3 regions of the Synechococcus sp. A15-127 genome follow, and region 2 is predicted to be linked to each of the others. Evidence: predicted binding sites of a transcription regulator. Region 2 holds the regulator's gene; each other region holds the start of a gene.
What was found. The regulator NtcA, encoded in region 2, controls nitrogen genes in cyanobacteria. The targets are predictions, from matches to a motif close to GTANCNNNNGNTAC.

Region 1 (4,798 bases), 860 kb from region 2:
CGGCCCCCGGCGCAGCCCGCATGGCTCTGGCTCGACCGACGCTGGACGAAATCTTGGCGATGAGCTTCGACGAGCAGACAAAGGTGATGTGTGACCTGGCCGCCAAAATCAACAGCCCGATTTCGGCTCGCTACGCCTACTGGTCGGTGAACGTGAAGCTCTGCTTCTGGTACGAACTGGGAGAATTCATGCGTCAGGGCAAGGTGGCGCCCATTCCTCAGGGATACAGCCTGTCCGCCAACGCCAATTCCGTGCTGGAAGCCGTCAAGAAAGTGGAGCAGGGCCAGCAGATCACGTTGCTTCGCAACTTCGTGGTCGACATGGGCTACGACCCTGACGTGAACGACAGCGATGTGGTGACCGAGCCGATCGTGGCTCCCACCCCGGAGGATCAGCGCGAGGAGATCTTCATTCCCGGGGTGCTGAACCAGAGCATCCTGAGTTACATGCAGCTGCTCAATGCCAACGACTTCGATCAGCTGATCAATCTCTTCCTGGATGACGGCGCGCTGCAGCCCCCGTTCCAGCGTCCGATCGTCGGACGCGACGCCATCCTCAAGTTCTTCAAGCGGGATTGCCAGAACCTGAAGCTGATGCCTCAGGGCGGATACGGAGAGCCGACCGAGGGCGGCTTCAACCAGATCAAGGTCACCGGCAAGGTGCAGACGCCCTGGTTCGGACGCGAGGTGGGCATGAACGTGGCCTGGCGCTTCCTGCTGGATGAAAACGACAAGATCTACTTCGTGGCCATCGACCTGCTCGCCTCCCCGGCTGAATTGCTCAAACTGGGTGGCAAGTGAGTTGAACCGTCAGGGCCAGCAGGGCCTCGCCCTGGCTGGCCTGATCGGATCAGCCTGGCTGCTGACGCTGGCCTTCAGCCTGAACCTGTCACTGGATCAGATCCCACCGCTGCTGCTTGGCTCGGTTGTCCTGGTCAGGGCGTTTCTGCACACGGGACTGTTCATCGTGGCCCACGACGCCATGCACAACAGCCTCGTCCCAAAACAGCCTGGGCTGAACCGCCTGATCGGCAGGGTCTGCCTGTTTCTGTACGCCGGCCTGTCCTACAGGCTCTGCTGCCGGAACCACCGACGCCATCATCAGGCACCTGAATCCGATCGGGATCCTGACTATCAACGCTCCACCAATGACGGCATCTTCAGTTGGTATGTCCACTTCATGGGCAACTATCTGAGCTGGAAACAATTGCTGAACCTGGGTGGCTTCTGGTTCGTTCTCTTCAACCTGACGCGCCACCATCAGACCGATCATGGACTGCCGTTACTGCTGTTCTGCGTTCTGCCACTAATCATCAGTTCATGTCAACTGTTTCTGGTGGGAACCTGGATGCCACACCGGAGAGGAGTGACGTCACAACCGGGCATCACCTCTCGCAGCCTGGCGCTCAATCCTTTCTTGTCTTTCGCAGCCTGTTACCACTTTGGCTATCATCGTGAACATCATGATTCGCCATCCACACCCTGGTTTCAGCTGCCACTGCTTCGGGATCATCATCGCTCTTGATCGACCCTGATCACACCTGATTCCCCCTCACTACTATCTCTTTCATGTCGGCAACAGACTGGACACTCGAAGAACAAACCGTTGCCCGACATGCCTTTGAGCTCGGCAAGCATCGTTCGATCACTGCCTTGATCAACACATTGCAGGAGCAATCAAGTCAGCTCGATTCAGCAGAATCTGTCTGGAAACTACACGACTATCTCAGCACTGAACGTTATCAATACGAAGGACGTTCTGAATTTGAAGAAAGCAACGTGCTGTTCGTGCTGGCCGACATGATCAAACAGAAGTTGATCGCCATGGACGATCTCCAAGGACTGGATCAGAAGAAGGTGAGCAAAATCAAGGCGATGTCCATGTTCTGAGCGGCTGATCCCAGTCGCTCGAGGCACGCCGTCTCCAACTTCGGCGTTCCGCTGCCTCGAGGCAATGCGCCTTAACACCGATTGTCTTTGTCGCCTGGAACACCAACACTGTGTGCATCGAGATCGGAGGAGCCATGACGGCCGACACTCCACCTGAGCACATCCGAGAAGCAGCCTGACTTTCCGGCCCCTGCTCCAACAGTTTCCACCCATGCGTGGGCCTTTCGTCTGCGACGACACAGCTGTGCGTCCGACCAGTCGACCATCCTCTGCACCGCCCAAGACCAAGGTGCCCTGAAGGATGCCGGCCCAACCTCTGGACTCCCTGGCCCCAGGCGCCATCAAGCCAGACGCTTCGACCGTTTCTTCAGTCCATTTGCTTGAGGTTCCAACACCCTTGAAGCATCACTGATTAGGTCGATTGCTATGCACAAACGAGCGAGATAGGCCGTCCTTCCCATCCGGGAGGGGCGGCCTTCCCCTTGGGAACGATCTTGAAAGTCGGTATCAACCTGAACGACCATTCAACCGCCCAAAGTCTTATAAAAGGGACGTAGCGACAGCTACACACGTTCACTTCGCAATCGCTGCGAAGCGCAGTTCGACTCAGGCCATGGAACGGGGACCTGAGCTTGCTTCGAGGAACTCATCATGTCCGCTCTGCTTTATCGCGGTGCCGAGTACAACCAGCAGGTTTCTGCTGGTGCCTCCGCACCGGTTCAACTCACCTATCGCCGCAGCAGCTATCTGAGCAACAGAGCTGCCGCTGGCAACCCAGCCACCCCTCTCACCTACCGCGGCAACACCTACGTCCGTGGAGTGTCCTACGAGGAGATGGCTGCCAACTGGTGCTGATTGCCCAGACCCAGACCTTGCAAACCGGGCCGACATCGGCCCGGTTTTTTTGTGCACTTCAGACTTCAATTCGAAAGAAGGGCTGTTGATTGCAACTGTTCACACGACCTTGCGGGCATCGTGAAGAGAGATGAACACGAAACATGAGCGGATTGAGTGGAACCAAGGCTGACGATTTCATCAACGCCGCCCGCGCCCGCGGGGAAGCGGCCGTGAAGGACAAACAACCGAGACTCACCCGGCTGGAAACGGCGTTCCGCCATGCGGCACTGAAACGGCGATTCCAGGATGAGCGACGTCGTTCGGGCCGCATGAGTAGATCCGCTGAGTGACCTTTGCGGCGGGCCGACCATAGTGATGTTATCCCAAGGCTCCGAGGCCCCCGCGAGACAACTCATCAGTCACATCGCAGAGCTGCAGTCGCGGTTAGCTCACCCGCATCACTGGACGGAAGGAGAAAACATCAAAAACGCCGAAAAACTCCGGCAGCTGGAGTTCGAGCTGAGACGGCGTCAGGCCATGGGGGAAGAAAATCCCATCGAGACATACGGCATCAAATAACAGATCGAGCCGAACGCGAATCAGGTCTTATGGAGCTGCAAGAGCAGCTTCGCCGCCAGAATTCTGGAAAGACGTCGCTTGACCAGCAGGTCGCAGATCCAGTCGAACAGGGGAGGTGCATCCTCCACCGCGGCGAGTCGTTGTTCGAGCTGCTTCAGTTCCTGCCACCCCTGGCAACCCCGCAGTGCATCAATCAGGGTTTCCTCGGTCGGCTTGACAGACATCGGTGTCATGACCATGTCGATCCTGTTACTCCTTTTTGATTGCTAAGTCATTGAGGGCCTGTCTGTCATCAATCCGTCAGAACATCAGAAGCGGAAGCGACACAACTTGCCTGTGTAAGCCAACAAACATCCAGCAAGCAAGGTTGTCCCCAGATGGGGATTGGGCCTCAGGACTCAGCCGGAGTAGACAGAACCAGTGCGAGGTAACGCCATGAAACTCGACTTGGCCCAGGCACAACCGATGGGAAGCCTGATTGTTGAGGGAACCCACCGCCCCTTCCATGCTCTGGCCTGTGCACTGCGGCCAAGCACGATCCGGATCGCACGGCCGAGAAGCGAGAAGTGAACTACAACGGCCAACGCTTGGTGTGAGTGCTGCCGTGAAGTCGTCCCTGGAGATCCGAGCCTTTCAGGACACGGACCTGAACTTCATCACCCAACTGGCGCGTCAGGAAGATTTCGCGCCCGGTGTTGGCGACATCGCGATCTACGCCAACACGGGAAACCAGGGTGTGTGGCTGGCATGGCAGAACGACGAACCTGTGGGCTGCATCGCCGCCGTGAAATACAACCCTGATTACGGCTTCATCGGTCTCTTCGTGGTTCAACCGGACCATCGCGGCCGTGGTGTCGGCAAGAGATTGTGGGAACACGCACTGACGTCTCTCGCTGATGTGACGTGCATCGGGCTGGAAGCCGCACCGGCGATGGTGGAGTTCTACCAACGTGAAGGGTTCCGAAACGATTCAATCACCACGCGGTGGCAACACCTGTGCCTGGAGGAGTCATCGACCCATCCGAGCAGCCGGTTGCTGCATCGCAACGACATCACGGTTGTTCCACTCGGGAACATCTCGATCGATGCCGTTCAGGCCTATGACGAACGCCATGAGATCAGCCCGAGACCTCACTTCCTGGAACAGTGGCTGAATCACCGGGCAGGGGATGTGTTCGTGGCCATGGATGAAACGCAGCAATGCCATGGCTATGTGCGCATCCGCCCATGCCTGCTGCCCATCGGGCAGGGCTGGCGCATCGGCCCACTGCTGGCGGAAGAACCGGGCATCGCATCCCTGCTGTTGAGCAATGCCATGGACCGGCACAAGGGAATCATCCTCATCGACACCCCAGGCCACAACCGATCCGCTCGAACCATGGCGGGCGCCAAAGGGTTCCGGCGGATGGGAGCAACCCATCGTATGTACAAGGGCAGCCTGGACAACGGCCATGATCAGAACATCTACGGTCTGGCATGCCTGGAGCTGGGTT
Region 2 (4,798 bases):
AGGCCGCGGGGTATCAGCCGCTGCCACCCCCTGGGAGGCCACAGCTCCCAGTAGCGACGGCGGGCTCGCAGGGTGGTGCCGTATTCATTCACCTGCTGAACAGGAGCGAGGGACTGCAGCTTCGGCAGCCATGCCGCACTGCCGGTGCCGTCACCCAGCACGATCCCGTCCAGTCCTCCGGCGACCTGCCAGTCGCTCAGCCGGTCCAGAACCTGCTCACAGATCACGACAGCTCCGCCGAGCACCTGGAGGGATTCGGTGTCCACGAGCACGAGGCCGCATTTGCTTCTCCCGGGATCAACACCGGCCAGTCGGGTCATGGGCTGACCCGAAACGCCACCAGCACCGGATCGCCACTGTCACTGTCGCTCTCGGCGATCACCTCAAGGGTCAGATCCCCCTCTTCTGCGGGGCGGTCCACCAGAGCCATGCCGAGCTGAGCGAAGACCGTCCCGTCGAACTGGAGTCCTTCCACGAGGGAGCCACGACGCTGCACCTCGGCGAACGCAGAGGCGAGCAGAAGGTTCAGGCGTCGGCGGACCATCTCCGGTGATCGATCCTGGTCCGGGAGGGTTGCCGACGCCAGTACTTCGCCGCTGCGACTGATGCGCCGGTTCGGTCGGACGTCAGGAAAGGCATAGACGATGGTCTCCCCGAGCAGCACGTTGGTGGCAGAGCGGATCGAAACCACCCATGTGCCTGGCTTGCTGATGATCGTCCGCAGACGCTGCACATCGTTCCGGGGAACCAGGAGGATCTGTCTGTCGGGGGTCTCACCGGGTCGGACCTGCTGGTAGGCCGTGAGATTCGCGTCCTGCAGCAAACGGTCGATCACCGTCTTCGCCTGTCCTGCACTCTCCAGTCGGATGGTGGCTGTGGCCAGAGCCTCTCCGCTGCTGAGAACCACGGAACCGCGGCGCAGGGCGATCAGGTTGCGCTCCAGCTCCTTGAGTTCCGCCTCACCGGCTTGGATGCTGGCGCGAACCCGCTTGAGTTCCTCCTCGGTGCGGCGGATGTCTGCATCCCGGACCTTGATGTCCCTGTCCCGCTGCTGAATGTCGCGACTGAGGCGCTGCTGCTCGGCCTCCAGCCGGACGCGCTGCTGCTGCAGAGGCTCCAGCTCCTCACGAAGTGTCGCTGCCCGCTGCTTGGCCGTCGACAGCTCGGCATCGATGCGTTGCGTCTGGGCAATGGCCTGACGACGTTCTTCCTCGGCTGACTCCAGGGCACCTCTGTTCTGCCGCAGCTGTCGGCGGCTGTCCTGAAGTTTCTGTTGCAGTCCGTCGAGCTCAAACAGCCCAACCCGTAACTGACGGCTGACCAGCAGCATCAGACCGAGGGACAGCGCACTGATCAGGCTGCCGGTGAGCACCGTGATCAGCACCGCCGTCCGTCGCGGTCGCATGTTGAACAGGCTGAGGCGTGCCTTGCCGACACGGCTGCCCAACCTGTCGCCCAGAGCTGAAAGCACGCCGCCGAGCACCAGCAGCGCGATGATCAGCAGCCATCCGCTCACGGCGTCACCTCCCAGTGGGGCCGACTCTCAGCTGAACCGCTTGGCCAGAGCAATCGGATCCAGAACCGTGATCTTCTTGCGGTCAATCTGAACGAGACCGGATTGACGCAAGTCTCCCAGGAGTCGGGTGATGGTGACCCGCGTTGAGCCGATCGCCTCGGCGATGGCCTGATGGGAGAGACGGAGGTCGATGGTGATGCCGAGTTGGTCCGGCACGCCGAAGTCCCGGCAGAGCACCAGCAGAAAACTCACCAGGCGGGAGGACATGTCCCGGTGCGTGAGGGTCTCGATCATTGTTTCGGTCTGCAGAATCCTGCTGGAGAGACCCTGAAGCAGCCTGAGCCCGACTGCGGTGTCGGCCTCGATCGCGGCACGGACTGAGCCGGCCGGTGCCGTCACCATCTCCACCCGTGTGAAGGCGACAGCGTGATAGAAGCGATCGGAACGGTGGCCGGTGAGCAGCGACAGCACTCCGAAGAGGCTGTTCTCACGAAGCAGAGCGACGGTGATCTCTTCGCCAGACTCATAAACCCTGGAAAGCCGCACGGCACCGCGACGGATCAGGTAGACCCGCTCGGCGGGATCACCTGGAAAGAAGATGGTCTTGTTTCGTTCGACAAGTTCCGTGCTGGCGCCGTCCAGATCTCTGATGACATCAAGCAGCGAGCGGGATGAGCTGACCGGCTGGTCCTGGGCCGAATGAGCCGGAACGGCGACGTAACGGCTGAACCCACTGCTGGTTCCCAACAATCCGTTTCGACTGGTTAAAAGTTAAGGATCGACCCTGTTCAGCTGTGTAGCCGTTATTACGCAATCAGCTGCGGCTGCTCAGGGCATTGCTCTGGGCGGCCAGAAGGGCGTCTAGCCCGGGCTGCGCCAGATCCAGCAGGACGTTCAGCTGCCCGCGGCTGAACGGAGCTCCTTCGGCCGTGCCCTGGATCTCCAGAAGACTCCCGTCGCCTGAGGCCACCACATTCAGATCAACGTCAGCTTGGCTGTCTTCGCTGTAATCCAGATCCAGCAGCGGCCTGCCCTCCAGGAGCCCGACGGACACCGCTGCCACCTGACTCCGGATCGGCTGGCGCTCCAGGACCCCCTGGGCGATCAGACGGTCACATGCCAGCTGAAGAGCCATCCAGGCCCCGGTGACCGACGCGGTTCGGGTGCCGGCATCCGCCTGGACCACATCACAATCGATCAGCAGGCTGCGTTCTCCAAGAGCTTCCAGGTCCACCGCGGCGCGCAGGCTGCGGCCGATCAATCGCTGAATCTCCTGGGTGCGGCCGGAGAGTTTGAGCAATTCGCGCGACTGGCGCTGAGGTGTGGAGCCGGGCAGGAGCCGGTATTCAGCGCTGATCCAGCCCAGTCCGTTCCCCTTCCGCCAGCGCGGCACCGACTCTTCAAGGCAGACGCTGCATAGAACTGCGGTGCGTCCGGTGCGCACGATCAATGAACTGAGAGCGAACCCCATCGGATCCCAGCTCACTTCAAACGGCCGAAGGGCATCAGGACGACGCCCATCGGCTCGGGTCTCGGAGGGATCCACCATGAACCTGATTTCACAGCACACCATCGGTAGTGTCAATGCCCTTGTGGAGTCGCATCGCGCCGCTACATTCGAGGTCTGCAGGGTGTATCCCTGGTGACACCCGACGCGATGACCGCAAGCCTGACCACCAGCCATCGATCCTCTGGAGCCCTGACCGGGGATCGCCACGCGCTGGAGAGGGCCGGTCTGCGTCCGCTTCCGCCGCTTCCCGCACCCGCGCCGCTGCATCTGGTGGCTCCAGAGGGCCAGCTGCAGGTGCATACGGCCTCCTATCGGGGCAGTTTTTCCAGTGTTCTCAGCCAGGCGATGCGGGCGGCAGGGCTCGGCAGCCGCGTTCTGATCGCCCAGTTCCTCAAGGGGGGGGTGAAGCAGGGGCCGCAGGGCTGTGTGTTGCTCTGTGGCGGCCTCACCTGGCTGCGTCCGGATATTCCGGCGTGTCTTGCAGAACCCGATCAGCCTGGTGGTTCCGAGGCCGTCGATGCGGTCTGGCAGGCCTGCCGGCGCCATCTCGCTGAAGGCGACCTTGATCAATTGGTGCTGGATGAGGTCGGTCTCGCGGCAGCGCTCGGCTACCTGAAGGAAGATGAGCTTCTGTCGAGCCTGCAACAGCGTCCAGGCTCCATGGATGTGATCATCACTGGGCCGGCGATTCCTTCCAGCGTCATGGCCATGGCGGATCAGGTCACCGAACTGCGCAGGGGTTTCTGATGCTCAAGAACGATCGCTGGATCACCGAGCAGGCTCAGAAGGGCATGCTCGAGCCCTTTCAGGCAGGTCTGGTGCGCCATCTTGATCCTGAGCAACGTCTGCGACCGGTTCTGAGCTTCGGATGTTCCTCCTACGGCTACGACCTTCGCCTATCCCCGCAGGAGTTCATGATCTTCCGGCATGTGCCCGGAACGGTGATGAACCCCAAGCGGTTCAATCCCGCCAATCTGGAGCCCACGCCTCTGCATGAGGACGAGGACGGTGGCTACTTCATCCTTCCAGCGCATTCCTACGGCCTCGGTGTCGCCCTGGAGAAGCTTCGGGTGCCCGCCAACATCACGGTGATCTGTCTCGGCAAGAGCACCTATGCGCGGCTGGGCATCATCGTCAACACAACGCCCGCTGAAGCGAGCTGGGAAGGGCATCTGACGCTTGAGTTCAGCAACAGCTCCGGTGCTGACTGCCGTATCTATGCCAATGAAGGCATCTGTCAGCTGCTGTTCTTTGAGGGGGACCCCTGCGACACGACCTACAGCGATCGGCAGGGTAAGTATCAGCATCAGCCGGAGCGTGTCACCCTGGCGCGCATCTAGGGAGCCAGACGCGCTCTGTGCAGCCGGCTCTTCTCATACCACTCGGCGAACTGCGGAGCCCAGTCCACCAGATGCGGCCACATCAGGTCGCAGAGTCTGCGGATTTCCAGCTGAGCATCGAGCTTCGCCCGCAGATCCATGAAGTGAAGGAAAGCCCTCAGGCTGAAGCTCACGATGAAATGCTGGCGGTAGTCGAAGGGAAGGATGCCGCGGGCATGTTCCTCCGCAAATCCGGCACGGAGCAGATCCCTGTAACGCTCCGCTGATTGCTGGCAGTGATTGAGATCAAGTTCACGCTCCGCCTGGCTGTAGAGGTATTTCTTCCCCTGTCGGTCGCTGTAGTCCCCGACAGGTCGTAGGTAGAAGACCTCCTCCAGGGGCAGTTCGCCGTCCGCAGCCCGGCAGATGCGCTCGCCGGTGTATCGCATCGAC
Region 3 (4,798 bases), 1.1 Mb from region 2:
GGTGGGCGGTCCGCGGCCGTGCCAATCCACTCGCAGAGCAGGTCGCTCGCCTGATGAAGAAAATGGCGCAGGACAGGGTCCGGGCTGTCAGGGGAGGCGAAGGGTGGAAGCCAGGTCACGGGCTGACGCAGATCGGAGCTGGCGTGCACCGGCAACGGTGGAGCTTCGCTGATCCTCGCCTTTCGTGGGAACGTGCTCACAGATCGTTCGATGTGCGTTGATGCGGGAAGCCACCGTGCAGCGCTGGATGACCGTGCTGCTTCAGCGGGCGGAGAGGGTCGGTGAGGCCGGGGAAGTGCCGGTGGCAGCCGTGGTTCTGGATGCAGAAGGTCGCTGCATCGGCCATGGCAGCAACCGACGCGAGACGGGGAGGGATCCTCTTGGTCACGCCGAACTGGTTGCGCTCAGGCAGGCCGCCTGGGTTCAGGGCGACTGGAGATTCAACGACTGCACCTTGATCGTCACGCTTGAACCGTGCCCGATGTGTGCCGGAGCCCTTGTGCAGGCGCGGATGGGCTGTGTGATCTTTGGAACACCCGATCCCAAGCGAGGGGGCCTGGGGGGAAGCCTCGATCTGTCCACCCATGCCAGTGCTCACCATCACATGACGGTGCAGGGAGGGGTTCTACGGATCGAAGCCCGAGATCAGCTGGAAGGCTGGTTCAGGCAGCGGCGGCGACGGTCCCCTTGAAGCTGGGGAGCTCGGTCTTGAACAGATCAAGCAGCCGGTCGACGTTTTCGGGGGTTGAGTTGTAGCCCATCAGACCGATACGCCAGATCTTGCCGGCGAGGGAGCCGAGGCCACCACCCACCTCGATGCCGTGGGTGTTGAGCAGATGCTGGCTGAATGCCTTTCCATCAACCCCTTCAGGGATGCGAACGGTGGTGAGGGTGGGGAGCCGATGCTCCTCGGGAACGACCATTTCAAGACCAAGTGCCTCCAGGCCGCTCCAGAGCGCTTCCGCATTGCGACGATGCCGGGCCCAGGACTGGTCCAGTCCTTCCTCGGCAAGCAGACGCAGGGCCTCCCGCATGCCGAAGTTCATGTTCACAGGCGCTGTGTGGTGGTAGACCCTGTCGCTGCCCCAGTACTTGTTGAGGAGGGAGACGTCGAGATACCAGTTCGGCACCTTGTCCCGGCGAGCTTCCATCTTGGCCTCAGCGCGGGGGCCCATGGTGAAGGGACCAAGCCCAGGGGGGCAGCTGAGTCCCTTCTGACTACAGCTGTAAGCGAGATCGACCTGCCAGTCATCGATGTAGAGCGGAACACCGCCGAGAGACGTGACCGTATCCAGCAGCAGCAGGCAGTCATGCCGGCGGCACAGGTCGCCGACTCCCTCCATGGGCTGGCAGACCCCTGTGGAGGTTTCGGCATGCACCATCGCCAGGATCGCCGGGTTGTGCTCGAGGATCGCCGCCTCGAGCTCCTCGAGGGAGAACCACTCTCCCCAGGGCTTTTCGATGGTTCTGACGTCGGCGCGGTAGCGACCGGCCATGTCCACAAGCCGTAAACCGAAGTACCCCTTCACCGCGATGAGAACGGTGTCACCGGGTTCGACGGTGTTCGCCAGGGTTGCCTCCATGGCGGAGCTACCGGTACCGCTCATCGGAAGCGTGAGTCGGTTCTCGGTCTGCCAGGCGTAACGAAGCAGTTCCTGAACCTCGCTCATCAATTCCACGTAGAGCGGATCGAGATGGCCGATGGGCGTCCGTGACAGTGCCTTCAGCACCGTCGGGTGGGCATTGGACGGCCCCGGTCCGAGGAGCAATCTGTCCGGGGTGGCGATCGGATCGAAGCTCCTGCGGTGACTGTCGTCTACGGGAAGGAGTGAGTGGGTCGTCGCCAAGGCCCTGAGCAGGAGGTCTGGCCGCAGATGCTACGCACTCATCTCACCCAGCGGTCGAAATCCGTCAGTTTGCAACGCAGTCGTTGAAGCTTCTGATCAGCGTTGACGGACGTTGGTCTCAGCGAGGCCTCTGGCCATGTGATCAAAGGGCTCTCGGACGGTAGCCAGGCGCTCCAGGGGGACCCCATCGGACCGGAGACGTTCACAGACGACCTCACCGAGAAGCACGATGCTTCGAACCGTCGGACCGGTTGGTACCCCGAGGCTCTTGTAGGTGTCATCCAGACCGTTGAGCACCCGCTCGTTGAGGATTGTGCTGTCTCCAGCCACGAGGGCATAGCTGGCGTAGCGCAAGAAGTAATCCATATCCCGCAGACAGGCCGCGAGGCGCCTTGTGGTGTAGGCGTTGCCTCCAGGGAGCAGCAGTTCCGGCTCATCCAGGAACAGCGCCTGACTCGCCTCGCGGACGATCTCGGCGGCATCGCGGTTGATCAGCTCCACGGCGCGGATCCGAAGTTCGGACTCACCAAGGAACGACTCGATCCGGTCGATGGCCATGCGGTCGAAGTAACGACCCTGCTGGTCATATCGACCGATCAATCCGCTGATGGCGTCGCGCATGCTGTGGATTCGACAGACATTCCCGGCTGGAAGCTAACACCTGTCATCCGGCGAAAAGCCTCTGAGGGCCTGAGTTCCAGCGAAGTTGACAGAAACGGTTACGAGGAGCGTCAGCGGAACCGGCCGGGCAGAGATGTCGCCCCAGGTGATGGGTGGAGAATTTTGTACCCCTTGCTACACAATGGGGTATTCAGGATCTTTACGGTCTTGAAAGCACGCCTAGGGCCGAGACGTCTTTCCATGGCAAAAACTTCACAGGATGTCCTCCGTCAGATCAAAGACGAGGGCATTGAACTGATCGACCTCAAGTTCACTGACCTCCACGGCAAGTGGCAGCACCTCACGGTCTGCACCGATCTACTGGAGGAGGAGTCCTTCACCGAGGGCCTTGCCTTTGACGGTTCATCAATCCGCGGCTGGAAAGGCATCCAGGCCTCCGACATGGCCATGGTGCCCGACGCCAACACCGCCTGGGTGGACCCGTTCTACCGGCACAAAACCCTGAGCATGATCTGCTCGATTCAGGAGCCACGCACCGGTCTGCCCTACGAGCGCTGCCCTCGCGCCCTGGCCCAGCGGGCTCTCGATTACCTGAGCTCAACCGGCCTTGCTGACATGGCCTTCTTCGGTCCTGAGCCTGAGTTCTTCCTCTTTGACGACGTCCGCTACAACTCGTCCTCCGGTGGCGCCTTCTACAGCGTTGACACGATCGAGGCGGGCTGGAACACCGGTCGCCTCGAGGAAGGCGGCAACCTCGCCTACAAAATCCAGGAGAAGGAGGGGTACTTCCCCGTCGCTCCGAACGACACAGCCCAGGACATCCGTTCGGAGATGCTTCTGCTCATGGGCCAGCTCGGGATTCCCATCGAGAAGCACCACCATGAAGTGGCCGGCGCTGGCCAGCACGAGCTGGGCATGAAATTCGCTGAGCTGATCCAGGCGGCCGACAACGTCATGACGTACAAGTACGTCGTCCGCAATGTCGCGAAGAAGTACGGCAAGACGGCCACGTTCATGCCGAAACCTGTCTTCAACGACAACGGAACCGGAATGCACGTGCACCAGAGCCTCTGGAAGGGCGGCCAGCCCCTGTTCTTCGGAGAAGGCACCTACGCCAACCTCTCCCAGACGGCTCGCTGGTATATCGGTGGAATCCTGAAGCACGCTCCGGCATTCCTCGCCTTCACGAACCCCACCACCAACAGTTACAAGCGACTGGTGCCCGGATTTGAAGCTCCTGTGAACCTGGTGTACTCCGAAGGGAACCGGTCCGCCGCCGTCCGCATCCCTCTCACAGGCCCAAGCCCCAAGGCCAAGCGTCTGGAATTCCGCTCGGGTGATGCCCTGGCCAATCCTTATCTGGCCTTCAGCGCCATGATGATGGCCGGCATCGACGGCATCAAGAATCAGATCGATCCCGGTGACGGCTTCGACAAGGATCTGTTCGAACTGCCTGCCGAGGAACTCGCCAGCATCTCCACGGTTCCGCCATCTCTCAATGGCGCCCTCGAAGCTCTGGATGCCGATAGGGGATTCCTGACCGAGGGAGGCGTCTTCTCTGATGACTTCATCCAGAACTGGATTGACATCAAATACGAGGAGGTTCAGCAACTCCGGCAGCGTCCTCACCCCCACGAGTTCGCGATGTACTACGACGCCTGATCCAGGGATCCGGTCGGTGTGTTCAGGGGCCCGTCTTCTCAGGAGACGGGCCTTTTTGATGACCGTCAGGTTCCGTCTGATGAGCAGAGTCCCCATTTCAGTAATGGATTCGCTGGAATGGTCGTCTTCAACGCACTCCGATGGCGACCACGCCCTTCAGCAAGCTCGCTTACCAGACCCTGCAGCAGGGGAAAGGTCTGGCCGGTCTGGTTCACAAAGACCTCAGCACGCGGCTGATGTCGCTTGTGGCTCCGGAAGCCGTCCCCAGCACGGAATCGGTTCCGCCCGAGATGCTGAACACTCTCCGAGCTGCCATGGCGAAGCTTGAGGAACGGGACTGGGCTGACGCTGAGCAGGGTGTGTATCCGCAGGAACTGCTCTTCGATGCGCCCTGGCTGGAGTGGGCCAGAACGTATCCGATGGTCTGGCTCGATCTGCCCTCAACCTGGTCCCGCCGCAAGCAGCGCAATGTGAGAGACCTGCCGGAAGGAACCGACCCCAGCCTCTATCCCGACTATTACCTCCAGAATTTCCACCACCAGACGGATGGGTATCTGAGCGATCACTCGGCAGGCCTCTACGACCTCCAGGTTGAGATTCTGTTCAACGGCACCGCCGATGCCATGCGTCGCCGCGTTCTGGCACCTCTCAAACGCGGGCTCCGCCAC

Region 1: a site for NtcA is predicted at 2,443-2,456, ahead of SynA15127_RS05825 (DUF4278 domain-containing protein). Genes of this name have one in related genera too.
Region 3: a site for NtcA is predicted at 2,633-2,646, ahead of glnA (type I glutamate--ammonia ligase). Genes of this name have one in related genera too.

The regions. Positions count from the first base shown of each region.
Region 1 covers NZ_CP047948.1:1,147,327-1,152,124, reverse strand. The annotation lists gene SynA15127_RS05840 (orange carotenoid-binding protein) at 1-800, shown strand, start outside; gene SynA15127_RS05835 (fatty acid desaturase) at 802-1,524, shown strand; gene SynA15127_RS05830 (hypothetical protein) at 1,569-1,889, shown strand; gene SynA15127_RS05825 (DUF4278 domain-containing protein) at 2,541-2,744, shown strand; gene SynA15127_RS05820 (hypothetical protein) at 2,888-3,076, shown strand; gene SynA15127_RS05815 (hypothetical protein) at 3,326-3,544, opposite strand; gene SynA15127_RS13520 (hypothetical protein) at 3,741-3,875, shown strand; gene SynA15127_RS05810 (GNAT family N-acetyltransferase) at 3,910-4,798, shown strand, end outside.
Region 2 covers NZ_CP047948.1:285,925-290,722, forward strand. The annotation lists gene SynA15127_RS01450 (resolvase) at 1-320, opposite strand, end outside; gene SynA15127_RS01455 (DUF3084 domain-containing protein) at 317-1,516, opposite strand; gene ntcA (global nitrogen regulator NtcA) at 1,544-2,263, opposite strand; gene rph (ribonuclease PH) at 2,331-3,065, opposite strand; gene SynA15127_RS01470 (cob(I)yrinic acid a,c-diamide adenosyltransferase) at 3,174-3,773, shown strand; gene dcd (dCTP deaminase) at 3,773-4,366, shown strand; gene thyX (FAD-dependent thymidylate synthase) at 4,363-4,798, opposite strand, start outside.
Region 3 covers NZ_CP047948.1:1,434,069-1,438,866, forward strand. The annotation lists gene SynA15127_RS07475 (aminotransferase class V-fold PLP-dependent enzyme) at 1-149, opposite strand, end outside; gene SynA15127_RS07480 (nucleoside deaminase) at 221-691, shown strand; gene SynA15127_RS07485 (alanine--glyoxylate aminotransferase family protein) at 663-1,847, opposite strand; gene SynA15127_RS07490 (allophycocyanin subunit beta) at 1,944-2,468, opposite strand; gene glnA (type I glutamate--ammonia ligase) at 2,709-4,130, shown strand; gene SynA15127_RS07500 (class I SAM-dependent methyltransferase) at 4,271-4,798, shown strand, end outside.